Regions from separate parts of the Serratia grimesii genome, predicted to be linked through region 1. Evidence: predicted binding sites of a transcription regulator. Region 1 holds the regulator's gene; the other holds the start of a gene.

Region 1 (15,405 bases):
AGGAGCCGGGCGTTTAAAGCATCACAGTCTGTATAACAGGAGAATAATGATGACTACCTTGCGCAAACTTCCTCTGGCACTGGCAATCGCCGCTGGTGTTCTCACAACTCAGGCGATGGCCGTGGATTTTAAAGGTTACGCCCGTTCTGGTATCGGCTGGACCGGTAGCGGTGGTGAGCAACAGTGCTTCAAAGCCACCGGTGCTGACAGCAAATACCGTCTCGGTAACGAATGTGAAACTTACGCCGAACTGAAGCTGGGTCAGGAAGTGTGGAAAGAAGGCGATAAAAGCTTCTATTTCGATACCAATCTGGCCTATTCCGTTTCACAACGTTCTGACTGGGAAGACGTGACCCCAGGCTTCCGTGAAGTGAATGTGCAGGGTAAAAACCTGATCGACTGGCTGCCGGGCTCCACCATGTGGGCCGGTAAGCGCTTCTATCAGCGTCATGATGTTCACATGATTGACTTCTACTACTGGGATATCTCTGGCCCAGGTGCCGGTCTGGAAAATATCGATCTGGGCTTCGGTAAGCTTTCTGCTGCCGTCACCCGTAACTCTGAATCCGGTGGTTCTTACGGTTATCTGGATAATGAATGGAAGCAGCGCCCAACCGTCAACGATACCTTTGACGTGCGCTTGGCGGGTCTGGAGCTCAATCCTGGTGGGACTCTGGAACTGGGCGTAGACTACGGTCGCGCGAATGCACAAGATGGCTATAGTTTGGCCGACGGCGCCAGCAAAGATGGCTGGTTGATCACTGCCGAACATACCCAAAGTATTCTGAGCGGTTACAACAAGTTTGTACTGCAATATGCCACTGATTCAATGACCTCCCAGAACAATGGCCGTAGCCAAGGCGCCACTATCGACAACAATGGCAAGATGATTCGCGTGTTGGATCACGGTGCCATCGACTTCAACGATAAATGGGCGATGATGTATGTCGCTATGTTCCAGGACATTGATCGCGACAATAACAACGGCACCACTTGGTACACCGTGGGTGTGCGTCCAATGTACAAATGGACGCCTATCATGAGTACCCTGCTGGAAGCCGGTTATGACAACGTGAAATCCCAGCGTACCGGCGATCGCAACGGCCAATACAAAGTCACCCTGGCGCAACAGTGGCAGGCGGGCAACAGCATCTGGTCACGTCCGGCTATCCGCGTATTTGCTACCTACGCCAAGTGGGATGAGAAATGGGGCTACGCTAACAGCGATTCCGGCGCCGGTTACACCTCAGGTACCGCGTATAACGACACCAGCATGCACACTTTCAGCCGCGGTAATGACGATGAAGTCACCTTCGGCGCTCAGATGGAAATCTGGTGGTAATGTGATAACGGGGAGAGCCAGGTGTTCTCCCCAACCTGTATTCGCCGACACTGACTCTCTTGCCTGAGGCGCGTCGGATACAATGGGGTATAACAATGAAAAAGAATCTGCTGTCACTCTGCTTGTCACTGGCGCTTACCCTTGGTGCGCCATTGGCGGCCAATGCTGATACGCCGGCTAATGTCTCCATCGCACCAGCCATTAGTGCCAGCACGCTGCAAAGCCTGCCATGGCAACCGCTGGTACCGCCGGTTAGCCAAGACGTGAAACTGGATAATGTCAGCCCGCAAATCAATCAGGGCGATATTCAGGGCGCTATTGCCGCCTATACGCTGCCAGCCGATCGCGGCTCGCTGGAAGTTACGCTGAGCAGCATCAGCAAGAACAACTCAATTTATGCGCCAAGCGTACTGGTGCTCGATGAGCACCTGCGTCCGGCTGCCTATTACCCGAGCAGCTACTTCCCTTATCAGCCACCTGGCGCGATGTCGTCGGATCGCTTAGAGGGAACGCTGAAACTGACCCCAGCTCTGGGTCAGAAACAAATCTATCTGCTGGTGTACACCACCCGTCAGGATCTGGCAAAAACCACCCAACTGACCAACCCGGCAAAAGCATATGCGCAGGGTGTGGGTAACGCAGTGCCGGATATTCCGGATCCTATCGCTAGCCATAGCACCAGTGGCACCATCAAACTGAAGGTCACTGCAGAACAGGGTAGCGGCAATATTATGATTGGCATGCTGCAACCGGCACCGGCGGCGACGCCAGTGGTTGTGGGATCTACTGCTGCAGTCGCAGCAGCACCGGCTCAGGTGCCAAGCAAGCCGGCGGAACCGATGTTGAATGACACAGAAACCTACTTTAACAATGGCATCAAACAGGCAGTGAAGGCGGGAGACATCGATAAAGCGCTGAAGCTGATGAATGAGGCGGAAAAACTGGGTTCCACCACAGCACGTGAAACGTTTATTAGCAGCGTGAAAGGCAAGGGGTAGTACCCGACGCTGCCGATGCTGGCTCAATGATTGGTGCGCCTCGGCGCACCTTTTTTCATTCGCGGGCCAGCGTTTGGCCGATCAACGCCAGTAGACGGGGATTATCGACCTGTTGCATCACCCGCACAGGTTTGCCCGTGGGCTCCGGCATGCCGACGGTCAGGCGCAAACTGTCTGGCCGCCAGCGCCGTGAACTGCCGCGTGTCATGGCTCCCTCCAGTGCAACATCCACATAATATTCTTCTGTTGTCACCAGCTCCGGCTCTAACAGCCAGGCAATCACCAGCGCATCATGAATCCAACAGCCTGGTAGATGGCGCGTATGGCGGGAATAATCGATCCAGGGTCGGGTCGTCGCCAGCAGATAGCGACACAGCGGCGTATCCGGTTGGGTCATGTGCGCCAGGTCTGCCTGAGTCAACATCGTCTTTGTCGTGACGTCTAATGGGGCGAGCGTGATGTGAGCGCCGCTAGTCAGCACCCGCCGGGCGGCTTCAGGATCCAATCCAAAATTGGTGTCCTTAATGTAGCCTTCGACGTTGAAAACCCCGCCCATAATCACGATTTCCTTCACGGCTTGAGCCATTTGTGGATACAACTGCAAAGCATGCGCGACGTTGGTGAGTGGGCCGATCGCTGCCAGGGTGATTTCGCCGGGGTTATTGCAGATAAGCTCGCCGATTGCCACTGCGGCATTCGGTGTTGTTGTTATTGTGGCATGTGGGCAAGGCGTTTCGCGCCACAGGCTGGCTAAATCCGGATCGGTAATGGCACGATCCAAATGGGCACGCCAGGGCTCTGGTGGTTCACTCAAGGCACAGGTGGCGCCAGCCACCACCGGCACCTGATAGCCGGTTTGTTGCAATAGATGATGGGCCACGGCGAAGCCGACGTCACGTGGCGTATTGCCCGCTACGATGCTGATCAACTCCAGCGAGAGCTGCGGTCTGGCCGCCAGAGCTAATGCCAGCGCCAACCCGTCGTCGACGTTGGCACCGGGGATGCCGTTACCGGGATCGCAATCAATAATCAAACGCATAGCAGTTACCTAAATCAATAAACTAGCAGCCGCACGATCGGCGGATATGTAGCTGGAAGGCGAATTCATGCAGCTCCGGTTGCGCCGCACCGGCAGCCAGCATGGCGATTGCCCGTTTCGCCATGGCGTCAATCGGCTGTTCGACCGCGCTGAGGGGCGGAATGCTGAATTCGGATTGCTGGGTGCCATTAAAGCAAATGATAGCCAGGTCGTCCGGTACGTGCAGCCGGTGTTCCGCCAGTGCCGACAAACAACCGAGCGCCTGTTGCTCGTTGGATGTGAATATGGCTCGTGGGCGCGGTCCTTGCAGCATTCTTTGACTGGCCTGATAGCCGCCCTGACGTGTGTAGGGGGCTTCAAAAATCCATTCCTTATGCGGTGTAATGCCCGCCTCAATCAGAGCATCACGCCAGCCATTTAGGCGATCCTGTGCGTTGAGCATGCTCAGTGGGCCTACAAAAATGCCAATTTCCCGGTAGCCGTGTTGTAGCAGATGGCGTGTTGCCTGGCAGGCAGCATCACGTTCGTCTACGCGAATGGCGCAAATACCGGCATGGTTGTCGATGGTGTCGATCATCACGCAAGGGGTACCGGAATTGCGGATCAGATCAAACCAGGGATGGCGATCGACACTGATGTACAGCAGTCCGTCAACCTGACGGCGCAGCAGATGATTAATCAGGTCGTGTTCGCGCTGCCGGTCGTCGCCGGCGTCACCTAACAGCAGTACGCGTCCGTGGCTGAATGCCTCGCGTTGCAGCGCCCGTGCCAGTGTGGCAAAAAAGGGGTTGGAAATGTCAGGCACTACTAAACCGTAAGTCAGGGTATTACCTGAAGCCAGTGCGCGGGCAATGTCGTTCGGCCGGTAACCGGTTTGTTCGATCGCGGCCAGTACCCGCAAACGGGTGGCTTCTGCCACCGGCCGCGGGCCGTTGTTAATCACATAACTGACGACCGCGACCGAGGTGCCCGCTACGCGGGCGACGTCGGCGCGGGTGATACGCCGCGCGGATTGATTATCCAAGTTGGGTTCCTGTACGCCCTGATTACACCGCGTCCTGCGGCAAGTTAAGATCGCGGCCGCGGGTTTCCGGTGCAAAGAAGGTGGTGATTAAGCCAATGCCCGCCATTACAACAAAATAGCAGGCAACAGGCCACCAGTGACCGAAGCCGGCCAGCAGGGCGGTAGCAATCAGCGGTGCGGTACCGCCGGACAGGATCGACCCCAGCTCTTTGGCAAATGCCATTTTTGAGTAGCGATTTTTGACGCCAAACAGTTCCACGCCGTAGGCGGCCTGCACGCCAAAAATACCCAATGAAGCAATGCACATGCCGACCACAATCACCGAAATCACTATTGCTGGTTCGCGGCTGTCGAGCAGCCAGAATGCCGGGAAGGCATACAGCACTAGCAACAGGCAGAACCAACGGTAGGTAACGCGGCGGCCAAAGCGGTCAGAAAGCCAACCCGCGAGAGGGATCACCAGGAAACCGCACAGTGAGGCAATCATCACTGCCAGTGCCGGCACTGACTTATCCACCATCAGCACCTTGGCAACGTAACCCACGATAAAGCCCTGGCACAGATAGGATGGGCCGTTCTCGCCAATACGCAGGCCCAGCATGATCCAGAAGGCTTTAGTGCGTTGCAGATAGCTGCGGTTATCTGGTGTAGCAGGCGTGTTGTCCAGCATCCGCTGACGGTTTTGTTGCAGTTCGCGTTCAAACACCGGTGTTTCACGTACGTGGCGGCGCAGGTACAGCGCCCCTCCGGCGATCAAGATGCTGGCGAGGAACGGAATACGCCAGCCCCAAGCGATCAGATCAGCTTTATCCAACTGCAAGACCAGCAGCCACACCAGCGAGGCCAATAGCGTTCCACTGTTAGAGCCGATAGCAATGATCGAGGCGACCAGGCCACGCCGTTTGGCCGGTGCGTATTCTGCCAGCATGACGGCGCCGCCGGAAAGTTCTGCACCAGCACCGAAGCCCTGAGCAAAACGCAGGATCACCAGACAGGTGGGGGCCCAGACGCCAATTTGGGCATAGGAAGGGATCAGCCCGATCAGCGTTGTGGAAACGCCCATCAGTGCAACTGTTGTGAGCAACACCACGCGGCGGCCCTTACGGTCGCCAATCCAGCCGAAAACCAACGCGCCGATAGGCCGGGCAATAAAACCGACGGAATAGGTGGCGAAGCTTGCCAATAGCGCGACCATTGGGGTGGCTTCGGGGAAGAACACGTCGCCGAACACCATGCCCGCTGCCAGACCATACAGGGCAAAATCGACATACTCCATGGCGGTGCCGAGCCAGCATGAGAAAGTGGCGCGCCAGAATTGACCACGCCCCTCTTTGGTGGCTAAACGTTCATCGGCCGCCAGCGTTTCACTGGCGGCCTGTGGGGTTGCAAGCGTTGTTTCGCTCATTGTATTGATATCCTCTGTTTTGCTGCAGTGAGTTCCCTGGTGTCGGCAAGAAGGTTTGCTGACGAAAATGTCGGACAAATGGCGATTCAACGCTGCGATGCAAGAGTATCTACGCGCGTAGATAAAACAATGCAACAAAGGTGAAAGTTTGCGGACGATCACAGAATCCCCATCGCTCCGGGGAACGAAGGTAAAGAAAACAGATGGCAGAAAAATGACATTACGGCACTTTTTTACTGTTGAGTTTGCTACGTGCTATCCCACGAATCTGCCTGCCGCTTTTGAATTTCTGCGTTACAATGGCTCTCTGTTAACAGTTTGTATGGTCTGGCGCGGCCGCAGGGCGCGGCGTCAGGCATGGAGTAGAGCAATGTCTGGCAATAGGGATTCCATCTTGCCGCCGCTGGAGTGGTTATCTGTGCAACATCCTCCGGTACCCGCCGCTGTAAGCGACTGGCTGATGGAGCTAGGGTCGATGACTCGCCGTTTTGAGCGTCACTGTGGGCGTGTGCACGTTGAACCACAGCGCGAATGTTTTGTTACCCGCGATCAACTGGGTGAAGAGGCTGAACACTTGCCGGACAGCCCGCGTTACTGGCTACGTGAAATCGTGTTATTGGGCGACAACCAGCCTTGGTTGCTGGGGCGTACGGTGATCCCTCAGGAAACGCTCACTGGCCCGGATTTGGCGCTGGTGGATTTGGGTACGCTGCCACTGGGGCGTTATCTGTTTAGCAGCAATGAGCTAACCCGCGATTATATTCACATGGGGCGGCAAGAGAGCTTGTGGGCGCGTCGCTCCCGCCTGAGACTGGCGGGTAAACCGCTGTTGCTGACGGAACTGTTTTTACCAGCTTCGCCACTGTATGCGGCAGAAAGTACGGACCCAGAATGATGAGGAGAGGAAATACCTTGGAGGGAAGCGTGATTCAAAGCAAGTGGCAGGCTTATAGCCATCTGATGCGCATTGATAAACCGATTGGCACCTTGTTGTTGCTGTGGCCAACTCTGTGGGCGCTGTGGCTGGCGGGGCAGGGCGTGCCATCGCTGTCTATCCTGTTGGTGTTTGTGGTTGGGGTCTTCCTGATGCGTGCAGCCGGTTGCGTGGTGAATGACTATGCCGATCGCGCCGTCGACGGCCACGTAAAGCGGACTGCCGGGCGTCCGATGCCAAGCGGCAGAGTTAGCGAGAAAGAAGCCAAAATTCTGTTTGTGGTATTGGTACTGATCTCATTCGGGCTGGTGCTGACGCTGAATTCAATGACCATTTGGTTGTCACTGGCCGCGTTGGCATTGGCATGGGCTTATCCGTTTATGAAGCGGGTCACGCATCTACCGCAGTTCGTACTGGGTGCTGCCTTTGGTTGGGGCATTCCCATGGCTTATGCTGCTGTGAGTGAGTCGCTGCCTCTGAGCTGCTGGCTGCTATTGCTGGCCAATATCTGCTGGACAGTGGCTTATGACACGCTGTACGCCATGGTTGACCGTGATGATGACTTGAAGATTGGTGTTAAATCCACGGCCATTTTGTTTGGGCGTTACGACAAACTGATCGTTGGCTTACTGCAACTGGCCACGCTGTTGTTGTTAGTCTGGGTTGGCTATCTGGCTCAGTTGAGCGGGGCATTTTACTGGTCGTTACTGCTGGCAGGTGCGCTGTTTATCCACCAGCAAAAGCAGATCGCGACCCGTGAGCGCGAGGCCTGCTTCAAGGCATTCCTGGACAACAACTACGTTGGGTTAGTGCTGTTTATTGGTATCGCGCTGAGTTACTGGCAGGCTTAACGGGCCACTGGCAATAAAAAAGGCACCCGAGGGTGCCTTTTTCGTTTCCGTAACAACGGATTACTCGTCTTTTTCTTCAACTTCTTCGAGTGCAACCGACGGCGCGTTGGTTTCCGCTGGCATGCTGACACTCTCAATGGTCAATTTGATCTCTGGGGTGATCAAATCGCTCAGCATGCTGTACACCTCCATGGTGTGCTCACGAACTGCATCGCCAATATCGTTGATATAGCCTTCTTCACGCAGCGTTGCCACCAGGGTTGAGAACACTGCTTTGTCGAAGAACTCTGGCGCGTTGATGCCGTGCAATACCGACAGACGCTGGGCCATAATCCGACTCTCTTTCTCCAGTGCACCGCGATTAATGCTCGGATTCGCACTGAGGATCGACATGGTTATGGCGTAGCGTTGCAGCGTTTCGCGGATACCGGCGGCCAACAATTGCAATGGTCGGATGCGTGCTGGATTCAGAACCAGTTCGTCACCCTTATCGCAGATCAGTTGCTGACGGATCATTTCCTCGATCAGTGGTCGCAGCACTTCGGACAGTTGTTCCTTGTCGTTGTGCAAGAACAGCTCAGCCTTCAGCATTGGGTAAATCAACCCAATCTGACGCAGCAGTTCGGTGCGAGAAACGCGGCGATGATGCATCACGATCGTGGCTATCAGTGAAGGTAGCACCAGCAGATGATGGATATTATTGCGGTAATAGGTCATCAGGACTGCCTGCTCGCGTGGCAGGATGATGATATCGCCGATATTATCCTTCTCGACCTCAAACTTATTCATGTTCAGCGCGTGATCCAGCAGCTCATCTGGCGTCTGGGTCGGTACGGTGACATCGCTGGCATAAGGCACATTGCGCATCAGTTGCAGATAGCATTCAAGCTGCTCCAGCAACTGCTCACGGGTCAGCGAGCGTTGGCGTGAAGCCAGTAGCGCCGTGGAGCACAAGTTCATGGCGTTAGCCGCGGCGGCATTGTTGATGCGCACCATGATCTTGGCCGCCAGATCGTTAACCGTCGGCGTCAACCAGCTTGGGCGTTGGGATTCGATAGGATCAATCGATTCACGCCATTGAGGCACGTTCTGGTTCAGGTAAGTGGTCAACGGCAGTGGATCACCGAAGTTGACATAACCCTGGCCGAGATTACGCAGCTTGCGCAGACCACGCAGCATCTGCAGCAGGCTCTCTTTTTCCTTGGTCGCGCCACGCAATTCTTTAGCGTAGGTGCCCACCTCCATCACGTGCTCGTAACCGATGTAGATCGGCACCAGTGTGATCGGGCGAGAACCGCCGCGCAGCATTGCCTGAATGGTCATCGACAGAGTGCCGGTCTTCGGTTCCAGCAGACGTCCGGTACGAGAACGACCACCTTCGACAAAGTACTCCACTGAGTAACCACGGCTAAAGAGTTCGCCGAGGTATTCGCGGAACACCGTCGAATACAGTTTGTTGCCTTTGAACGTCCGGCGGATAAAGAAGGCACCCAGGCGGCGGAAGATCGGGCCAGCCGGCCAGAAGTTGAGGTTAATACCGGCGGCAATGTGTGGCGGCACCAGGCCCTGGTGATACAGGACGTAAGAAAGCAGCAGGTAGTCCATGTGGCTGCGGTGGCAGGGCACATAAACGATCTCATGGCCGTCTTGTGCCAACTGACGCACGCGTTCGGCGTTGGTGACGTTGATACCTTGATATAACCGGTTCCAGGTCCAGCTCAACACGCGGTCGGAAAGGCGCACAGTTTCATATGAGAAGTCAGCAGCGATTTCTTCCATCAGCGCAATGGCGTTCTGCTGGGCTTTCTCATGGGAAATTTTCTTGCTGCGCGCTTCGTCTTCGACTGCTTTCTCGATCGCTTTGGACGCCAACAGTTTGTTGAACAGGTCCTGACGGGCCGGCAGGCTTGGGCCAACGGCTGCCAGACGCTGACGCGAGAAGTGCATTCGTGCTACGCGCGCCAGTTTTTGTGCGATGGTTTTGTCCGTGCCGTGTTCCGTCGCCATGCGACGCAGCGAAACGGTGTTGGAGAAACGCACAAAGCTGTCGCGGCCGAGCCACAACACGGCAAAGAACTTCTGTACACCGTTAAGCAGGCGCAGATGCGGCGTGCCATGGCCTTCGCGGCCTGGAGAACGACCAAACATCACTGAAACAGGCAGCATCTGAATATCGAGATCCGGATTACTGCGGTGCAGATCCAGATAGTCGTGAAACAGTTTTACTGACTCTTCTTTCGGTGTGTAGTAGCGGAATACGCGCGGGCCGTCGTGAATAAACACGTGGCTAGGCAGCACGGTACCGTCTATCTCCAGCGGATTGAGGGGATCGGGCAGATCCTGCGCCAGGCACTGGGTGCGTAGCGTCAGTAAATCCGCCTTGGAATTATAAGGTAAAACATACAAAATCGGCCGTGAGGGATCCAACCCTAACTCCGTGACCGGATCTGAAGGGATAACCTTACTTCTTACCAACAATTTGAGTGGTAAATTCAATAGTTTATAATAAATTTTACGCCAACCTGACATAACAACGTGAAGCCTCTTGTTAGCAATGCGCCGCAAGCATACCAGAAACCGGGTAGCAGATCTGTGGTGTTGGAAAACCGAGAGCCGGAAGCATTTCCTGGCCTAGACTCTTTAATTATGACTTACCTCTGTGAAAGGCACTAAAAAACATGGCAAACCAAGCAACCGGCCTGACCCGTATTATTAAAGCCGCCGGCTACTCTTATAAAGGCTTTTCCGCTGCCTGGCAGCATGAAGCTGCATTCCGCCAAGAACTGGTGGCGACCGTGCTGGCTATCATACTGGCGATTTGGCTGGACGTGGGTGCGATAGCACGCATTTTACTGATCGGATCGGTGCTGCTGGTGATGATCGTCGAGATGCTCAACAGCGCGATTGAGGCGATTGTCGATCGGGTGGGTACTGAACATCATGAGCTTTCGGGCCGGTCGAAAGATATGGGGTCGGCGGCAGTTTCACTGGCAATTATTTTGGCACTGTTTGTCTGGGGCTCGGTACTCTGGCAGCACTTTGCCTGAGTGGGGTGGCCCTGTTGCGACATGGGTCGCTAATCCCTGATTTTTATTCATTCTTCGGTTCCCAAGCCGCACTTACCTGTATATACTCACAGCAAGACTGTATAAACAAACAGGGGGCGGAATGAAAGCACTAACTACCAGACAGCAAGAGGTCTATGATCTGATTCGCGATCATATTTCGTCCACTGGCATGCCGCCAACGCGCGCCGAAATCGCCATGCGTCTGGGGTTCCGCTCGCCAAATGCTGCAGAAGAACACCTGAAAGCATTGGCGCGTAAAGGCGTCATCGAGATCGTCTCTGGTGCGTCGCGCGGCATTCGTTTGCTGATGGAAGATGAAGAAGGTTTACCGCTGATTGGCCGCGTGGCCGCTGGTGAGCCGCTGTTGGCGCAACAGCATATCGAAGGGCACTACAAAGTGGATCCTTCCTTATTCAAACCGAGTGCAGATTTCTTGCTGCGGGTTAACGGTATGTCGATGCGTGATATCGGTATTCTCGACGGCGACCTGCTGGCGGTACATAAAACTCAGGACGTACGTAACGGCCAGGTCGTTGTGGCGCGTATTGAAGACGAAGTCACAGTTAAGCGTCTGAAAAAACACGGCAATGTCGTTGAACTGCTGCCAGAAAACAGTGAGTTCCAACCGATTGTGGTTGATCTGCGCCAGCAGAATTTCACCATTGAAGGTCTGGCGGTCGGTGTGATCCGCAATGGCGACTGGGTTTAATCCCCACGCCCGAACATCGTTCTCTGATTTAAATCGCCCCAGCTCTGGGGCGATGTCATTTCTGACTGATTAAAACCGCACTGCCACGGGAACATTTCACTATGCGCCTGATTTCTGCTTTTACCAGCGATACCGATAAAGCCTTGTGGCGTCTTGCGCTACCGATGATCTTTTCCAATATCACTGTGCCACTGCTTGGGTTGGTCGACACAGCGGTCATTGGCCACCTGGATAGTCCGATTTACTTGGGGGGCGTGGCGGTTGGCGCGATGGCCACCAGCTTCCTGTTTATGCTGCTGCTGTTCTTGCGCATGAGTACCACCGGGTTGACGGCACAGGCGTTGGGCGCACAAAACCCGCAGGGATTGGCACGCGCCTTTATGCAACCGCTGTTGCTGGCGGTATTGGCCGGTGTCGCTATCGTGTTGCTACGCCATCCGTTGATCAATACGGCACTGCATATTGTCGGCGGCGATAACGCGGTGCTTGAGCAGGCACGGTTGTTTCTTGAAATCCGTTGGCTGAGCGCGCCAGCGGCATTGGCAAATATGGTGATCTTGGGCTGGTTGCTTGGCGTGCAATACGTGCGGGCGCCGGTCGTTCTGCTGATTGTCGGTAATCTATTAAATATCGTACTGGATATCTGGCTGGTGATGGGGCTGGGGTGGAATGTTCAGGGGGCGGCGACAGCGACGGCTTTGTCTGAATATGCCACGCTGCTGCTGGGGCTATGGCTGTCCTGGCGTGTAATGCGCATACGCGGTATTTCGGTACCCATGTTGCGCCATGCCTGGCGCGGAAACCTCCGGCGTCTGCTCGCGCTGAACCGCGATATTATGTTGCGCTCACTGTTGCTGCAGCTGTGCTTGGCATCGTTGACTATCTTCGGTGCCAGACTTGGCGGTGACGTAGTGGCAGTCAATGCGGTACTGATGAATTTACTGACCTTTACCGCTTATGCGCTTGATGGTTTTGCCTACGCGGTAGAAGCGCACTCTGGTCATGCCTATGGCGCACGCGATGATAGCCAATTGCGCAAGGTGTGGCGGGCTGCTTGCCGACAGGCCTGTTTGGTGGCGCTGGCCTTTGGTGTGGTTTATGCGTTTGCCGGGCAGCAAATCATTGCGGCATTGACCTCGCTGCCAGAACTGCGCGCGATGGCGAGAGACTATCTGCCTTGGCAGGTGGTGCTCCCGCTGGTAGGGGTGTGGTGCTATTTACTGGATGGCATGTTCATTGGTGCAACTCGCGGCGCAGAAATGCGTAACAGCATGGCCGTAGCGGCTGCGGGCTACGGCTTGACGCTGTTAAGCGTGCCTGTCTTGGGCAACCATGGATTATGGTTGGCGCTGGCGGTCTTTCTTGCGCTGCGTGGCATCGCGCTTGGATGGATTTGGCACCGTCACAGGCTGCGCGGCAGCTGGTTTTCAACCGCGCAATGATGTGATTTTCTCACTAAAACATAAAATTCATTTATGTTTTAATTTGTATTTTGTTACATATTATCGCCTGCGAATAATGTCGCATAGGAAGTTGTTTGTTGGCGTTTTTTTCTTATTTTTGATTTAAAAATGGATTTTAATTCTGGTTTTTATTTGTTTGTCGCTATCTGCTTCTATAATTAATCATGTGGCTGGCGAAGTGAACGGGGATTCTCCTCGGCCAGCAGGATCTGAAACTGATTCACCACAGGTTAACGGAGATACTATGAACAAAGATCAAGCCGACGGTAACTGGAAGCAGTTTAAAGGGAAAGTGAAGGAAAAATGGGGCAAGCTGACCGATGACGATCTGACGGTCATCGAAGGGAAACGCGAACAGCTTGTCGGTAAAATCCAAGAGCGTTATGGCTACCAGAAAGAGGCGGCCGAAAAAGAAGTGAAGTCTTGGGAAGATCACAACAAATATCGCTGGTAGAGCGATAGGCAGCAGCAGATTGCGGCCAGAAGCTTGGTGTCTCCCCCCTTGACGCCAAGTCTGCAGACACAGGGAGGTGCCTGCTAACCCCGCTTATTTCTTCTTGATAGCAATGCTATGGTCATGTTCGCCGCAATCATGCTTGCTGTCGCAAGCTTCTACTTCAACGCAGGCGACGCACAGACCGTGTGCTTCCACTACGCTATGACGCAGGACAAAACCCGACTCTTTAGCCAGTTTTTGCAGCGTATCTTCGATCCCTTCAGTCGTGCGTTCTGTCACCTGACCGCAGCGATCACAAATAAACAGCGCGGAAGTATGCATCGGTTGTTCAAAGTGATGACACAGCACGTAGCTGTTGGCTGACTCGACCCGGTGAATGAAGCCTTGTTCCAACAGGAAGTCCAGCGCACGGTAAACCGTTGGCGGTTTGGCTTGGGGTTCAGCGACGCGCAGCAGATCGAGCAGGTCATAAGCGCTGATGGCACCGGGCTGTTGTGCCATCAGGCGTAACACTTCCAGCCGCTGCGGTGTCAGTCGCACATTGCGTTGCTGACAGAGTTGTTCAGCCTGCGCCAGCAGTTTTTCCTGGGTGCTTGAGTTCATGGCAAATTTCCCGGTACGTAAAAAAGCCGATTTTACCATGGTTCAGCCAAATCGCCGAGAGTCGGCCCCTTTTCCTCTGAGATGGCGCATTAATCGTTCGGTTGGCCACTGGCACTTAACCCGAAATGTGATGCTATTCACAATTTGTCTCAGCGGTTGGCGGGAAGAACACCGGTGTCAGGGAGATAAGGCACGTTGTAAGCGGGCTGCCAATGCGGTCATTTCACCCGTTGGATTATGGCCAATCAGCATAAAAGCGTGGCTGCTATCAGACCAATAGACTACGTTCATTCCTTGGCGGCGTTCGTTTTCGGCGGGTTGTCGTTTGCCCGTTTGCTGGATAATGCATAGCGCCAGTGCACCATACTGCGCATCTAGCCAGGTCAATTGAGCTATGCGTCGATCGTCGTAAGCCAGTACGCGGGCGTTTTTCAGTTCAGCACCGTTTAACACCAACTGTTTTGCCGGGAGGGTAATGCCCAGTCGATCGCCGGTTTGCTGTAATTGAACGGCAATTTGCGTTGCTGATTCATTAACATCAACATCGGCCAGCGTTTCCGGCGTATACAGCGCCATATATTGGGCGACTAAGCTGCGCCAATTGTCCTCCGGCTGGCTTAACTGTATATAGACGCGATCGCCTGCAATCCCGAGAGCCAAGAAACTAACGGCGGCGGCAATGAGTCCACGACGACTGACGCCCGGCTGTGGCGTCATTGCGGTGAGTGGCCATGCGCCCCTTAATCGTTGTACTGGTGCTTCATCAAGTAAAGGGGCGAATGCTTGTTTAAAAGGCAGACTGCTGCGTTCCAGCAATGACAAACGCTCGGCTAATGCCGGTTCGCCAGCCAGGCGTTGCTCCAGCTGTTGGCGTTGTTGTGGGTCTAACTGATTGTCCAAATAGGCGACCAGCAGTTCATCCGCAGCATAGGTTGAGCTCATGATTGTTCTCCTTTTGCCTGCGGCGAGCGGGTTTGCAGCACGCTATCGTTCGCCAACCTCAGTCGCGCAGCGGCCAAACGGCTCATTATGGTGCCAACAGGTACACCTAACACCTCGGCTGCTTCACGGTAGGAAAGCTCCTCCACGTATACCAGGAAAAGTGTATTACGCTGTGCTTCGGGCAGTTGATTAACGCGCTGCATCACCTCGTTGGCCCATATGGGCTCCTCTCCATTTTCTGCACTGGCCAGTTCGTCGACATCGACAAAACCCTGTCCCTGGCGGATATGTTGAGCGCGGATCTCGTTAAGCCAGATGGAATGAAGGATTGCAAATAACCAGCGGTCCATACGCGTTCCCTCAGCAAACTGTGCGGCGCGCTCAAGGGCACGCACACAAGTGGCTTGCACCAAGTCATCGGCAATATCCCGTCGGTGGGAAAGCACCAGGCCATAGCGCCACAGACGGGAAAGGTACTGGCCGATTTCGTTGCGAATCGCATCTCTGCTGATGTGCGCCTCCAGGCTCTGTTACATCATGATTCTGGGTGATGATCGATGGCGGCTGCCA
Region 2 (15,405 bases), 2.3 Mb from region 1:
GCGGCTGGCAGGTTCTACACTTACCTTGCTGCCTTGGATCACATAGTGACTGCCCTTGAACGCCGTATTTTTGGGTTGCAGTTGCTCAACTGCATGAGCGATCAGCGCCAAATACTCACGCGTTTCCTGCGCTTTCAACAGCATGAAACGCGGTGGCGATTGTGGATGGCAAAACAGCGTCAGTGCATTTTCCAGACGTGGCTGAATAGTGGCAAAGGACACGGGAGCCAACTGCGCGGCGGTATCAAATATCGCTTGATAAGGCGTAACGTCCGGCAACAGTGATTGCCATTCAAGTCGGTTATTGGTCAAAGTGTTAGATGCAATCGTCAAAAAGGGAAAGGGCGATTATACAAGAATAACGGCAGCTTGATACATGCAGAGTAGAAGTTGGTGTCAGGGAGTTTGACATCACGCGGCGACTGTGCAAAAAACAGTCTAAATGGGGGCGTAATTGCCGGGGAAATTCGGCGCAAAGCTGTTATGCTTAATAAAGTTACGCGGTCACTGAAGAGCTCACGATGAAATATCAGCAACTGGAAAATCTGGAGAGCGGTTGGAAATGGAAGTACCTGGTGAAAAAGCACCGGGAAGGGGAAGCTATTACCCGCCATATTGAAAACAGCGTTGCTCAGGAAGCCATTGACGAGCTGCTTAAGCTGGAAAATGAGCCGGTAAAAGTGCTGACGTGGATTAGCCGCCACATGAATCCGGACCTGGATAACCGGATGAAGCAAACCATCCGCGCACGACGTAAGCGTCATTTTAATGCAGAACATCAACACACGCGTAAAAAATCTATCGATCTGGAATTTTTAGTTTGGCAGCGTCTTGCCGCACTTGCCCGCCGCAGAGGGGTAACATTGTCAGAGACGGTGGTGCAGTTGATCGAAGATGCGGAACGTAAAGAGAAGTACGCGAGCCAGATGTCGCTTTTGAAGCAGGATTTAAAAGCCATTCTCGGTAAAGACGACGAGTAAGTTGCTAACTCGCGAGCTGCGAGGAGGCTGTTATTGCCAGTATCACTGGTTCTAGACGAAAAAAAACCCCGCAATGCGGGGTTTTTTACTAAGAGTGGTAGCTTAGCCTTGTGGCTGAGTTACAACGTCTTTGATACCTTTAACTTCGATCTCTACGCGACGATCTGGTGCCAGGCAATCGATCTGTGCTTTAGTAGCACGGCCAGCTTTGTAGCCACAGGTGTTACCAGTGACGGAATCAGCTTTGCCCATACCACGTGCAGAGATTTTGTCTGAAGGAATACCTTTAGATACCAGGTAGTCAACAACGCTTTGAGCGCGTTTTTCAGACAGTTTCTGGTTGTATTGCTCTGAACCAACTGCGTCGGTGTAACCCAGAACTACAACAGAGCCATCTTTAGGATCCATGGAGCTCAGCTGAGTGTACAGCTGGTCCAGAGCCTGTTGGCCTTGTGCTTTCAGAGTAGATTTGTTGAAGTTGAACAGCACGTCAGACTTCAGAGTGAAACGCTTGGTTTCAACAACTGGAGCTGGAGCTGGTGCTGGAGCAACTGGAGCAACAACATCATCCTGACCGAAACGGTAAGAAACACCCAGGCTCAGCATGGTGTTGTCTGGACGAGCGCCGACAGTACCTGCATCACCGATGTTGCTAACGAACTGGTAGTCCAGGCGGGTAGCCCAGTTTTTGGTCAGTGCGTATTCAACACCCACTGCTGCCAACGGAGAAACGCCAGTGTCGTGATCGCTCAGACGTTGGCCAGTTGCACCGTAGTTAGCTTTGGAGTCTGCACGCCATACCATGCCGCCCAGACGAGTGTAGATGTCCAGATCGTCCATGATTGGGTAGCTCAGTTTAGCGGCCAGTTGAACGCCCTGCGCTTTGAAAGCACCGTTGTTCACGCTGCCTTTGTAAGGCATACGGCCAAGCCAGTCATAGCCCAGCTCGAAGCCCAGGTATTGGTTCGCCTGGTAACCCAGGAACGCGCCAGCACCCAGTTGATCTTTATGGGTCGGACCATTGCCGATACCATTCTGGTAACCGTTGCCGTAGAAACCAGTGTCATGATACTGGGACCAGCCCAGTTTAGCACCAGTGTACCAGGTATTATCTTTTGGGGCGGCTTGCGCTACGGTAGCGAAACCAGCCAGTGCCACTGCTAATGCGATAGCTGTCTTTTTCATTTTGCGCCTCGTTATCATCCAAATAGGCAATGAGCTTTAAAGCTGTTTTAAGCCCTTGGTTAAATTCCTTCGCCAAGGTTTGAGCCCTCGTTTGTTACTCGGCCAGTTTATCTGGCGTTATAGAGCAACCTTGGCGATGTAAAGTCTACAACGTGGCGCGAAAGTTACAAGTGTGATGTGATAAAGCTCTAAAAAAAAACGCAGAATTGTACATATTTGCTAACATTAACCGACAAAAAAACGAGCGATTTTACGCTCGTTTTTGGGTGCGGAACCGCAGCCGCACTCGCTTTGTCCCTGATCCCAGAAAGGTTCCCTTAGAGGGAGATGAAAATGATGGGAAAAATCCTAAATTTACTTAATGATACAAAGAAGAGTGAATTTTTAGGGTAGAACAGTGTCCGTGAATCGGGTTTATGTCACGTTGAGGACGCATAATGAACCCATAAGCGTTACCTAATTCTGCCGCACGCCTTAATTTTAGACGATCTTCTTCTGTAAGATCCGGTAGCCATCCGAGTACGACACTATAGTTACCTGTCAGTAACGCCTTTTCCATAGCTTCAACCGTATCCAGCGAGTTGATTTGGCTAAGCTGCACCACTTTTTCGACCGGTAGACCGGACTGCTGCAACCATAATTTACTCAGCTTTTGCTGCGGAGTCAGCCATAACAGCCAGCGAGACTGCAGACCTAATTGCTGCAACAGAGGCAACAATAATTGTGCCACTGCGGGCTGATGCTCGTTGTAAACAAGTTCACTGATAAGGCCATTCTTTTTGCCGGCATCTGTGTTTTCTGCAGCATTGTTCACCGCAAAAGAGGTGTGGCTGAAATGGGGTTTGTAGAGTGATTGAGTACGCATAAAGTATCCCGCCCGTAGTGTCACTGTATGTTTATACAGTACATCCTGTTGTGAATAAGATCAACCCAAAAATTCGTAGTACCTCTCATAATTGCGATTATTTTTTATACGGTGGGCTTTAGTGATTGGCATCGTTGCGGATAGTGCGTATTTTTCTAATTACTTGTTCACGTTACCTTTATTTCATTGATGAGGGGAATGATAAGACGGTAACCTACACCAGGAGAACGTTATGAAAGGGATATCATCGGGAAGGGTTGTACAGGCTAAAGCCTGTTTTTACGCATTAGGGGTCATCACCACACGCTCACAATTCGGCGGTTACGGGCTACTGGCCGACGGCGTTATGTTCGCCTTGATTGCTGAAGGGGAGCTATATCTTCGAGCAACGGATTCCCTGGAACCCGCCTTCCGTGCCCGCGGGATGGTCAATATGGTTTACTCCAAGCGAGGGATGCCAATTACCATGCGCTATTACTGGGTAGATGAAACTCTGTGGCGGGATCGGGATGAGCTTGTTGGACTAGCCTGGCAGGCCATTCGCGAAGCTCGTCGAGAGCTTCAAGACAAAACGGATAACCAGAGCCGGCTGAAAACCTTGCCAAACATCGATATCAATATGGAGCGCTTACTCTGGCGAGCGGGTATTCGTAATGTCTATGACTTGCGGTTGAACGGCGCTAAACGCAGCTATCTTCGCTTATTGCAGCAGCAACATAACCTGGGCCTGCGGGCACTGCTCGCTCTGGGCGGGGCTATTGCCGGCTATCACCATGCGGCGTTACCCTCTGAATTACGCAGCGAGTTGACCTGTTGGTTTGAGCGAACCGTGTTATTGCTTCGCCATGGACATCATCCTGATGTTCGGGGCCTCATAAAAGACCCCGAATGATCACGCCGATTTGCCTATTTGTGCATTAAGCATTGTGAGTTCAGGCAACAGTTCAATCACCAGCCCAATTTGCTGCAATACCAATTGATCTTTGCTTTCCGGCTCTGGTGCCGCGTGTTGGATACGTTCAGCCAGGCTTTCCAATGCCTGGGTAATGCGCAGATTATCTTGTTCTTCCAGGTGTAGGGCGCCATCGACATAACATACGGCGTCATTCAGAAGATCCAGCGTTGAGGAATTATTCAGCCGTTCACGGTGTGCACCCAGTGCAGAGATATAGCTCAGTAATGTATGGTTCAGACACAGCAGCCGGAAGGCTGCATCCTGAACCTCTTTATTCGCTTTAGGGTCGGCAGACATATTTGAAATCACCGAAGCCAATTCTGCATCACTGTTGTGCGCATCCCGGCGAGCGATACGGTATGGAAGGCCGTTGTCTTTACCCTGATGGTACTGCACCAGAATTGCATCCAGATAACGGCAGTTTGCGTTCATTGTTTTACTGACCACTGCCGGTAATTGGCGGAATTTCCAGTCTGGCCAAATGAAACTGACCGCTGCCCAAGCGATGGCACACCCTAAAAGGGTGTCGTAAACGCGGGGGGCAGCCACTTCAAAACCTTCACCCAACAGATTAAAGCACAGCAACACCAGCAAGGTAATAAACATGGTGGCGTGTGCATACTGCACGGTTCGAAAAGCGAAGAACAGGACACCGCTAATGACAATCAGCACCATTTGCCCTTCCAGCGAAGGCACAAAATAGAGAATTGGCAGGCCGACAAGAATACCGGCCAGTGTACCTATAATACGCAGGGCAAGCCTGCGACGCGTGGCATTGTAATTGGGTTGACAGACAAACAAGCTGGTTAACAGGATCCAATAACCGTGTTGCATACCGGTAAGCTGGATAAAGGCATAACCGATGCACAGCACTACTGACATGCGAATGGCGTGGCGGAACAGGGCCGACTGAGGTGTCAAATGGCGACTAATACGTAAGCGGATATCGCTCCAGCCGGTGAGCCGGTCGTCTGACAAACTGTTTTCTTCTGCTTGGCCGTTAGCCAGGGCTTGTTCAGACTCGATATTCGCTAACTGTGCATCAATCGCGCGTAAATTTTTCAACAGGTGCGACAGGGCTTTAGTTAACTCACGGTTTTCTGAGGTAATGGTAATCTGTGCTAACGCTTCTTCAATACGGCCAAAGGCTGGTTCAAAGCGAGGGTTATGTTGGTACTTTTGCCGCAGCAGAATCGATTGTGCCAATTGTTGGCATGCACGTGCCTGCATACTGAGTAAGCGCTGAAAACGGAATAGGATATCGCTATGACGGAATTGGCGGCTGAGCTCCCGATATTGAACGTGAGCGGAACTGGCACGCTCATGTATGTCTTGTGCAACAAAATAATAGTGCAATGTGCGGCGGGTACCACGCTGGCCTCGGTCGCCTTTTAATCGGGTCAGTAATGAAACTTTGGCCTGGTTAAGTGTCGTCATCAACACACTATTAGCCATGGCAACGTCCATCCACGGCAGATCTGCATCATGTTCGACATCGGGATCAAACAGGTTGGCCTTGGCATCCAGATAATTCGCCAACTGATTATAACAACGCGCCAAATTTTCCTGCAAAGGGCGGATGGGGAAAATCAGATGACCAATCAATGTCAGCAGGTTGTACCAGAGAGCGCCGATGATCAGCAACGTCGGTTGTTGATACCAGGCGTCATACATTGAGGCACCGAGCATGGTATACACTGCGATCAGCAGAGCACCAAACGCAATGGTGGCGTAACGTTGCCCCAAAGCGCCCAGCAATATAAAGCCGCAAGTGGACGTGGTTAGACCAAGAGCAAACAGCCAGGGATAAGCGAACAGCAGTTCAATGGAGGCGGACGCAACAAAAAAACACACCAGTGTGATCACCAGATTGCGCAGTCTGCCTGCCAAGCGATCATCCAGATCGGTCAATGCTGCTGCCACGACACCCAATGTCAGAGGAATAGTGAGCTTGGGGATGGCGAGCCACCAAGGTACGGCGGCTGCGCCAGCCAGCGCGATAAAAATGCGCAGGTCATAAAGCAGGTTGCTGTTGTATGCATAACGGCGTATTGCGGGTGCAAAAGAAAGCACGAAAAACTCCTCAGACGGAGAAAAAATTAACGCTGTTGATACTGACGCCGTGCATTTTCAGTTCTGGCTTGTTGTGCCATCTCAACTGATACCACGCGGCGACCCACTGGCCACAGGGCAATAGCGGCAATTTTGAAATTGGCAATACCCACAGGAATACCAATGATTGTTACGCACTGCACAATACCTGCGGCGATATGCGACAGGCACAGCCACCAGCCGAACAGAACCAGCCAGATAATGTTAAGTAGCGAACCGCTGGCGGAAAGTAGCGCGTTGCTTTTTTCCGGGTACAGTTCATTAACGTGAATGGCTTCGTTGCCGAAAGGTAATAAAGACAGCTTGGTGATTTCCCAGCAAGAACGGGTCAACGGCAGGGTGATGATCAGGACAACGCTAAATATTGTTGCGATCAGCCAGCCAAGGGTGGTGAAAAAACCGCCCAACACAAAATTAAGAATATTCAGTACAGTACGCATAGTCGTCATTCTGCTCTAATGATGGCCAAACCGCGATGCGGTTGCGCTTGGTATCAAAACGCAAAATCTATTCTACCCTTTTTTTAGCGCTAGAGTGCCACTGCTTATAGCAGGTAAACTGGCAGATATCCGTTATACCCTTCATCTTTCAAATTGCAGGGGGTTGGCAGACTTCACTCACCCCAGTCACTCGGGGGCCAAGCCCTGGGGTTATGAACCTCGTCTCTGAGGTTCACCCTTTTGGTTCGTGCAAGCGCTGTTCAAATCGGTTCTCGACTGATTTGTCATTCAGTAGCCGCCTACCTACAACTTGAAAGCTATTGGGTATATTTAAACTCAACATGGTCATGGCGCGACGATATGGAACTTAAAGCGACATCGCTGGGGAAACACCTGGCGCAGCATCCTTACAACCGTGTGCGGTTGCTGCACGCTGGTGTTGAGGTGAGCGGTGAAAAGCATGAATACCTGATTCCTTTCAATCAATTAATTCAAGTCAGATGCAAGCGCGGTATTGTCTGGGGCGAGCTGGAGTTTGAGCTGCCAGATGAAAAAGTGGTGCGCTTGCATGGTACTGAATGGCAGGAAACCCAACGCTTCTATCATTACTTGCAACAGGCTTGGCAGCAGTGGAGCGCCGAGATGAGCGTGGTCAGCGCGGGTGTGTTGCAGGAACAGGTTGAGCATATCCAGCGCATTGAACAACAGGATAAGTGGTTTAAAAAATCCGAACTGGGCAAATTACAGCAACAAATACGCCAGTCATTTGGTGCTCTCCCAATGCCGGTGGCGCGTCTGGAGGCGTTCGACAACTGTCGAGATGATTATCAGCTTTGCCAGCAGTGGTTGCAGCACGGATTGCGCAGCGTAGCGCAGCGCAACCAACAGTGGACGGAACGCATGCTGGAGACGCATCACGATTTCTTCCAACACATCGAAAGTTCACCGCTGAATGATTCGCAAAGCCGTGCAGTGGTCAATGGAGAAGACTCCGTATTAGTACTGGCAGGGGCTGGCAGTGGCAAAACCTCGGTGCTGGTGGCGCGTGCAGGTTGGTTACTCCGCCGTCAGGAGGCTGAGCCTGGACAGATATTGTTGTTGGCGTTTGGTCGTCAGGCAGCAGAAGAGATGAATGAACGTATTCAGGAGCGTTTGGGCAAGGTGGCTGTTCAGGCCAAAACGTTTCATGCGCTGGCGCTGCAGATTATCCAGCAGGGTAATCGTAAAGTGCCGGCGATCAGTAAGCTGGAAACCGACAGCAAGGCGCGACGGGCTTTGCTAATTACTCATTGGCAACAGCAGTGTGCAGAGAAAAAACCTCAGGCCAAAGGGTGGCGCCAATGGTTAACGGAGGAGCTTGAGTGGGAGGTGCCTGAAGGCGACTTTTGGCACGATAAGCGTCTGGCTGAACGTCTGGCGGGGCGGCTCGAGCGCTGGTTGGGGCTGATGCGCATGCATGGGGGTAGCCAGGCGGACATGATCGAGCAGGCTGATGAAGAGGTCCGTGACCTGTTTTCAAAACGCATCCGGCTAATGGCACCGTTACTGAAAGCCTGGAAGGGGGCGTTGAAAGAGGAAGGTGCGGTGGATTTCTCCGGCCTGATTCATCAGGCAGTCAATATTTTGGAGAAAGGGCGCTTTGTCAGCCCATGGAAACATATCCTGGTGGACGAATTCCAGGATATCTCACCGCAACGTGCTCAATTGCTGGCTGCACTGCGTAAACAGAACAAACAGACTTGCCTGTTTGCCGTGGGTGATGACTGGCAGGCGATTTACCGCTTCAGCGGTGCTGAACTAACACTCACCACAGCGTTTGCTGAGAACTTTGGCGAAGGCGCCCAGTGCGCGCTCGATACCACTTATCGTTTCAACGAGCGCATCGGTGAGGTGGCAAATCGTTTTGTGCAGCAAAACCCCCATCAATTGAAAAAACCGTTGAACAGTCTGAGTAAAGGCAATAAGAAGTCGGTAGTCCTTTTACCGCATGAACAGCTTGAAAATTTATTGGATAAGCTGAGTGGTTACGCTAAACCTGATGAGCGCATTTTAGTGTTGGCGCGTTACCATCATCTGAAACCGCAAGTGCTGTCTAAAGCTGCGACCCGTTGGCCCAAACTGACCATCGAGTTTATGACTATCCATGCCAGTAAAGGGCAGCAGGCTGAATATGTGATTATTGCCGGTTTGCACGAAGGCAACGATGGCTTCCCTGCTGTTGCACGTGAGTCGGTTCTGGAAGATGTATTGTTACCTCAACCGGAAGATTTCCCGGATGCGGAGGAGCGACGGTTGCTGTATGTGGCACTGACTCGCGCCAAACACCAAGTGTGGCTATTGCAGGATCGAGAACGTCCGTCAGTGTTTGTTGAACAACTGCAAGATCTCGGCGTACCGTCGCAGAAGAAACCTTAAACGTAAGGCCTGGCGGTGGCCAGGCCGTCATCGTTACTTCAGACGATCCTGCAAATAGCGCTGATAGTCTGGGATCGCGATTTCAACTTCGCTTTTGAACAGCGAGGAGTCGATCAGGAAGTCGGCAGTAGAGCGGTTGGTCGCGACGGGGATATTCCATACTGTGGCCAGGCGCAGCAGCGCTTTCACATCGGGATCATGCGGAACTGCATTCAGCGGGTCCCAGAAGAAAATCAACATGTCGATTTTGCCTTCGGCAATCAGTGCGCCGACCTGTTGATCACCGCCCATAGGTCCACTCAGCATGCTTTTTACAGGAATACCGCTGGCACGTTGAATCAGGTTGCCCGTGGTGCCGGTGGCATACAGTTGATGCTGTTCCAGCACGGACTTATTGTTTTCAACCCATGCTAGCAGGGCTTGTTTACGGTGATCATGTGCCACCAGCGCAATATGTTTGCGCGCGGCGATAGTGCGGGTGGTAAATTCCATCTTGGTGTCCTTCGCTAATCAGGTGATGTGCGACAGATTACTGAAACTGCTTTTCACTGCCTAGCGTTTACACCTGAAAATGCGAAGAAAGCGCGCCTTTAGATAAAAGGCGCCAGAAGCTTAGTGTACAGGCTGCTTGTTTGCCCAATGGAGAAAGCGCTTCTGTGTCTCTTTGTCTGCTTGTAAGAACCAGTATTGCAGCATCTGTTCAGAAACGTTTTCACCTTTCAGTGTCACCGTGGGGGCGTTTAACGCTGCACTGGCCAAAGGGGAGGCTGGTGCGGTGGCACGAACCTGTTTAAAGGCTGGCACTGAGGCTGGGCGATTCTGGCTGTTGTAATCAGACATCACTTTTTCCAGATCAGCACTGAGCGTAGCGCCGTCAGGGTGCAGTACGTCGTGTTTCATGGTCAGCGCGTTGCCATTTTTATCAATAACCTGATAGTTAAGTGTTTTATCGAATCTCTGGCCATCCCGAACAGTTTCAATGCGCGGCAACTCAATGGCGACAGAACTCACATTCTGCGTATTGAAGGTCGCGATCAGTGGTAGCGAGGTATAGGCAGTGCGGTCGTTCTGCCCTGTGCGTACTGACTTAGCCACTTTAAACAGCAACTGATGCTGCCCACCATCCAGTTCTAAACTGTCGGCACCTTTTAACAACGATCCTGTCATTTTCTTGCCGTCGACCACCAAAAGGTCGATGTCGGGGGAGAGTTTCAGGGTCGTAGCTACGGCAGGCATGCTGATACTGATGCTGAGCAGCCCCGCAACCATCAGACCAAATTTCATTGTTATCTCCTTATAATTGGCATCGCTATTAGTGTTGAACACGCCACAGACTGTGTCAAAGTTTTTCAGCATCACCATTTAATTTACAAATGTACACACTTATATTCATTTTGACATTTATTGGTTGAGGTACATGCTGGCAGTGACAGCATCAGACCGCAAAACTGGCTGGGAGTTTCCGTGTTCGTGCGTTTAGCCGATTCAAGGTCAATGGGTTACACTCGATGTAGGGAAATACCCGTGAAAAATTGGGAGCGGAGAATGCAAGATAATGACATTGCTGGCCTGTTACAGCAGGTGAAAACCATTGCACTGGTTGGCGCCAGTGATAAACCCAGCCGGCCGAGCTTTGGTGTGATGGCCTATCTACTTTCACAGGGTTATCAGGTTATACCGGTCAGCCCAAAGTTGGCGGGGCAAACACTGCTCGGTCAGCAGGTCTATGCCACGCTAAATGATGTTCCGCATCCGGTAGATATGGTCGATGTTTTCCGGAATTCAGAAGCGGCATATGAGGTGGCGCAAGAAGCCATTGCGATCGGTGCCAAGGCATTATGGTTACAAATCGGTGTCATTAATGAGCCGGCAGCGGCATTGGCAAACGAGGCAGGGCTGAAGGTGGTGATGGATCGTTGCCCTAAAATAGAGATCCCGCGTTTGGGGTTAGAGCGCTGAATAAAATAAAAGGCCTGGCATTGTGCCAGGCCCTTACAGGGTGTTTCTCAGGCCTGGAGCATTAATTGCGCAGGCGGGGGGCTTGTAACTGGTGACGGATAGATTCCGCCAATTCATCCAGCGATGGCTGTTCAGGATGGGCGTCCTGCGCTTCTCCATCTAACTGTGCTTCCGCCAGATAGGTATGCACCGGTTGACCTTCTTCGTCTTCCATCACCACGTGGTACCAAGGGGCGAAACGCAGGTCTGTATTCGCTGCTATTTCATCAGCTTTAGGCTGTTCCATAGAGTATTCAGGATCGATATCAATCACGACCCCCAAATACCCCAGCAGCTTATGCCGAACTTGTTGTCCGATACCGAATTTGCTGGCAATCATGATGACCTCCTGAGAAACAATGCCTTGCTCTCTATATGAGGGCAAAACAGCGTATTTCAAGTTACATCACCCGACACGCAAACCCTTTCAAATACAGCCCTTCAGGATAAGTCGCGATAACCGGGTGATCGGCAGCCTGACGATACTGCTCTATAAATTGTACATCACGTCCGGCGTCTACAGCGGCATCGGCCAAAATTTTCTGGAATAGATCAGTTGGCATCAGGCCGGAACACGAGAAGCTGAGCAAAATGCCACCCGGATTCAGCAACTGCAGCGCCAACATGTTGATATCTTTATATCCGCGGCAGGCACTGGCCAGTTGGTTTTTGTTTTCGACGAACTTCGGCGGATCCATAATGATCAGATCGAATTTTTCACCCTGCGTGCGGTAGGCGCGCAACAGCTGGAACACGTCATCACGCACAAACTCGGCTTTGCTCAGATCAAGCTGGTTCAGTTCGACGTTCTGTTTGGCAATATCCAGTGCCGCTTGCGACGTGTCGACGCTAATAACCTGAGTACAACCGCCCATCAGTGCCGAGACGGCGAAGGCACCAGTATAGGAGAAGCAGTTAAGTACACGTCGACCGGCAGAATAATTACGGGCAGCCAGGCGACTGTCGCGCTGATCAAGGTAAAAACCGGTTTTATGGCCTTGCTGGATATCGACCAGCAGTTTCATGCCATGTTCGGTGATCGGCAATAAATCAGGGGGCAGATCGCCAACAACCAAGCCCTGTGCCAACGGCAAGCCTTCTTTCTTACGCACCGCAACGTCTGAACGATCGTAGATGGCACATTCCGGGTAGCAATGTTGCAACGCGGTAATGAGCGCAGCACGCTGATATTCGGCACCAGCGGAAAGCAATTGCAGCACCAGGAAATTCTGGAAGCGGTCGATAGTGATCCCCGGCATACCGTCGGATTCACCGGCGATCAGGCGGTAGCCATCTAGCCCGTCACGTTCTGCTACCCAGTCACGCCAGCTTTGCGCCTGTTGTAAGCGGCGGATGAAGAATTCGATGTTAATCTCTTCGTCCTGCTGGAAAGTCCAGACACGGGCGCGGATTTGCGATTCTGGCGAGTAGGCGCCGCGCGCTAACCATTTTCCCTGCGCGTCATGAATATCAATGGTTTCACCGGAAAGGGCTTTACCTTCAATACGTTGAACAGCGCCAGAGAATACCCATGGGTGGCGACGAAGTAAGGACTTTTCACGTCCTTTGGCGAGAAACAGGCGTACGGTCATAATTAAGAATGCTGCCAGCTAGGTAAAAAGGGTGATATCGCCGTGCGCGTGCACAGGCAACATCATAAACGAAAGTGATAAGGGGTCGATTATGACACAAGTTTGCATTGCTGCGTATGTCTATGGCGTGGTGCAGGGAGTCGGGTTTCGCTATAACACTCAGCATCAGGCGACTGCGTTGGGATTAAGCGGCTATGCGCGTAATCTTGATGACGGCAGCGTTGAAGTGGTGGCCTGCGGTGAACAACCGCAGGTAGATAAGCTGGTGGAGTGGCTAAAAAAGGGTGGCCCGCGTAGCGCACGTGTCGATCGCGTGCTGGTAGAACCGCGTGGTACGGCCGATTATCAAGGTTTTAGCATTCGCTATTAGCGCATCAGATGCATTTTACCGGTTTTGGCAGGCCCGCTATTTTTGTTGCCTGCTTGGCTGGCCCCTTGGGGAATAAACGGTAGAGATAGCGGCTGTTGCCTTTCTCTTCACCGTATTTCTGCGCCATGGCTTTCACCAGCATGCGGATTGCCGGTGAGGTATTAAACTCCAGGTAAAAGCCACGTACGAAACGCACGACTTCCCAATGTGCCTCGGTAAGCGTTATTTCTTCCTGGGCGGCTAGCAATGGTGCCAGGGCCTCATGCCAATCGGCGCTGTTTTTCAGGTAACCCTGTGCGTCAGTTTCAATAACCTGACCTTCATACTCCAACATACTGCCTCGGTAACGGGTAATTCAGAACAGTCGCCAGTTTAGCAAACTTTGCCGCTGCAAAAAATAAAGCCCCGCCGGAGCGGGGCTTTAAGTATTTATCACGTGCGATATCAGTTGCTGCGTGCGAAGCCCAAAATGCTCAACAGGCTGATGAACATGTTGTACAGCGACACGTACAAGCTGACGGTGGCGCGGATGTAGTTAGTCTCGCCGCCGTGAATAATGTTGCTGGTCTCCCACAGGATTGCGCCCGCAGAGAACAAGATAAACAGCGCGCTGATAGCCAGATGCAGGGCAGGGATCTGCAAGAACAGGTTAGCGATGACCGCAACCAGCAGTACCACAAACCCAGCCATCATCATCCCAGACAGGAATGACATATCCTTGCGTGTTGTCAGCACATAGGCTGAACAGCAGAAGAACACGACTGCAGTGCCGCCCAACGCCAGCATAATCAGATCGCCAGCACCGGTATTAATGAATGAACTGAGGATTGGCCCCAGGGCATAGCCCATAAAACCGGTCAGTGCGAACGCTGCCAGAATGCCCGCAGGGCTGTTCGCCAGTTTGTGGGTCAAGAACATCAGCCCATAAAAACCGACCAGCATCAGCAATAGACCCGGTGCCGGCAGCCCCAGCATGGTGCTGGCAGTTGCGGTCAGTGCCGAAAACGCCAGCGTCAAAGAAAGTAGAAAATAAGTGTTACGCAAAACCTTATGCGTGCTCAGCAACGAGTCACGCGAGGAGGATGAGACGACAATACGGTCCATAATGATCTCTCTTATCAGGTCATCACAAAATTAGTGACGATGATAGGCAGCGCAAGCGTTTGATTAAAGTTTGTTTACCAATCTTTACCCTTAGTTATCATTGTTGCAACCTTAAGCGGGAGTTGATGGTTTCTTCAACGCTTGCGCGTCAGGTGCTGTTTTTTCGTTCGGTTGAACCGTAATGGGCTTTACAAGCGGATCAGCTCTGTTTATAGTTCGGCTCGTTGCGGAGGGGTGGCCGAGTGGCTGAAGGCAACGGTCTTGAAAACCGTCGACGGGAAACCGTTCCAGAGTTCGAATCTCTGCTCCTCCGCCATAAATTATGACCCCGTGCTCTCTGAGCACGGGGTTTTTTGTTGCGTCCGGAAAATGGTTTGGTAGCACGGGCATAAAAAAGCCGCCCGGATGGGGCGGCTGTAGTCGTCGTTGAGGGAACTAACGAACCAAATGCAGGAAGTGCAGATGTTTCTCGTACTGGTCGAGAATATCGTGAATGATCTGCTCTTGCGTCCAGCCCATCACATCGTAATCCTGTCCACCTTCTTTTAGGTGAACTTCACCGCGATAGTATTTATGTTCTTCGTCACGTTCCTCATCGTTCAATCCAGCCAGGGCAAAGGCCGGTTGAATGTAAGCACGCAGGCGAACTTCATAAACAAAGTTGAGATCCTCACCCAGATCAACCTCAAAACGGATGCGATCGTCCTGTGAATCGTCAATCGAAGACGTGGTGTTTTGCTTAGCTAATTCAGCTTCGACCAGCATCATGGCGGGCTGAACCACTTCACTGACAAAACGTTTTACCTGGGAGCGCTTCGGGAAGTAGGCAATATTACGTAAGCGTCGTTGCCACGAGATCGGGTTACGTGCGGCGGTCGGCGCAATCGTGGTCATCACTTGGCTATCGCGCTTATAGGCATCGATACGCAAGGCTTTTAATAACCCGTAGATAGACACCAGCAAGATCATCGAGAACGGCAGGGCACTGGCAATCGTTACGGTTTGCAACGCGCTCAGCCCGCCGGCAATCAGTAATGCAATCGCGACGACCCCCATCATCGAGGCCCAGAATATCCGCTGCCAGACCGGCGTTTTATCGGTACCACCGGAAGCTAATGTATCAACGACCATCGCCCCTGAATCCGCAGAAGTGACAAAGAACACCACGACCATGGCCATCGCGATAAACGACAGAATATTAGAGAACGGGAAGTGCTCCAGGAAGTTAAACAGCGCCAGGGCTACATCGTTTTGTACCGTGTTAGCCAGATCGCGCGCACCTTCGTTCATGATCAGATTGATGGCGCTGTTGCCGAAAACGGTCATCCAAAGCAGCGTAAAGCCAGCCGGAACAAACAGCACACCGGTGACAAACTCACGAATGGTACG

The links. The regulator LexA, encoded in region 1, represses DNA repair genes until DNA is damaged. The targets are predictions, from matches to a motif close to TNCTGTATGTACATACAGNA.
Region 2: a site for LexA is predicted at 3,052-3,071, ahead of sulA (SOS-induced cell division inhibitor SulA). Genes of this name have one in related genera too.

Annotation. Positions count from the first base shown of each region.
Region 1 covers NZ_LT883155.1:4,675,364-4,690,768, reverse strand. Annotated here, with positions in the region: gene malK (maltose/maltodextrin ABC transporter ATP-binding protein MalK) at 1-17, shown strand, start outside; gene SGBXF1_RS21880 (maltoporin) at 47-1,342, shown strand; gene malM (maltose operon protein MalM) at 1,438-2,340, shown strand; gene SGBXF1_RS21870 (nucleoside hydrolase) at 2,396-3,379, opposite strand; gene SGBXF1_RS21865 (LacI family DNA-binding transcriptional regulator) at 3,402-4,403, opposite strand; gene SGBXF1_RS21860 (MFS transporter) at 4,426-5,808, opposite strand; gene ubiC (chorismate lyase) at 6,179-6,703, shown strand; gene ubiA (4-hydroxybenzoate octaprenyltransferase) at 6,700-7,593, shown strand; gene plsB (glycerol-3-phosphate 1-O-acyltransferase PlsB) at 7,654-10,122, opposite strand; gene SGBXF1_RS21840 (diacylglycerol kinase) at 10,272-10,640, shown strand; gene lexA (transcriptional repressor LexA) at 10,762-11,370, shown strand; gene dinF (MATE family efflux transporter DinF) at 11,472-12,812, shown strand; gene SGBXF1_RS21825 (CsbD family protein) at 13,078-13,287, shown strand; gene zur (zinc uptake transcriptional repressor Zur) at 13,381-13,893, opposite strand; gene SGBXF1_RS21815 (anti-sigma factor family protein) at 14,071-14,835, opposite strand; gene SGBXF1_RS21810 (RNA polymerase sigma factor) at 14,832-15,281, opposite strand; gene SGBXF1_RS21805 (tetratricopeptide repeat protein) at 15,371-15,405, opposite strand, start outside.
Region 2 covers NZ_LT883155.1:1,855,753-1,871,157, forward strand. Annotated here, with positions in the region: gene SGBXF1_RS08585 (AAA family ATPase) at 1-312, opposite strand, end outside; gene matP (macrodomain Ter protein MatP) at 522-980, shown strand; gene ompA (porin OmpA) at 1,083-2,165, opposite strand; gene sulA (SOS-induced cell division inhibitor SulA) at 2,524-3,030, opposite strand; gene SGBXF1_RS08605 (TfoX/Sxy family protein) at 3,263-3,922, shown strand; gene yccS (YccS family putative transporter) at 3,923-6,058, opposite strand; gene SGBXF1_RS08615 (YccF domain-containing protein) at 6,085-6,537, opposite strand; gene helD (DNA helicase IV) at 6,898-8,952, shown strand; gene SGBXF1_RS08625 (methylglyoxal synthase) at 8,986-9,444, opposite strand; gene SGBXF1_RS08630 (DUF2057 family protein) at 9,565-10,236, opposite strand; gene SGBXF1_RS08635 (CoA-binding protein) at 10,498-10,911, shown strand; gene hspQ (heat shock protein HspQ) at 10,973-11,290, opposite strand; gene rlmI (23S rRNA (cytosine(1962)-C(5))-methyltransferase RlmI) at 11,352-12,542, opposite strand; gene yccX (acylphosphatase) at 12,634-12,912, shown strand; gene tusE (sulfurtransferase TusE) at 12,917-13,246, opposite strand; gene yccA (FtsH protease modulator YccA) at 13,357-14,016, opposite strand; tRNA gene SGBXF1_RS08665 (tRNA-Ser) at 14,245-14,332, shown strand; gene SGBXF1_RS08670 (BCCT family transporter) at 14,452-15,405, opposite strand, start outside.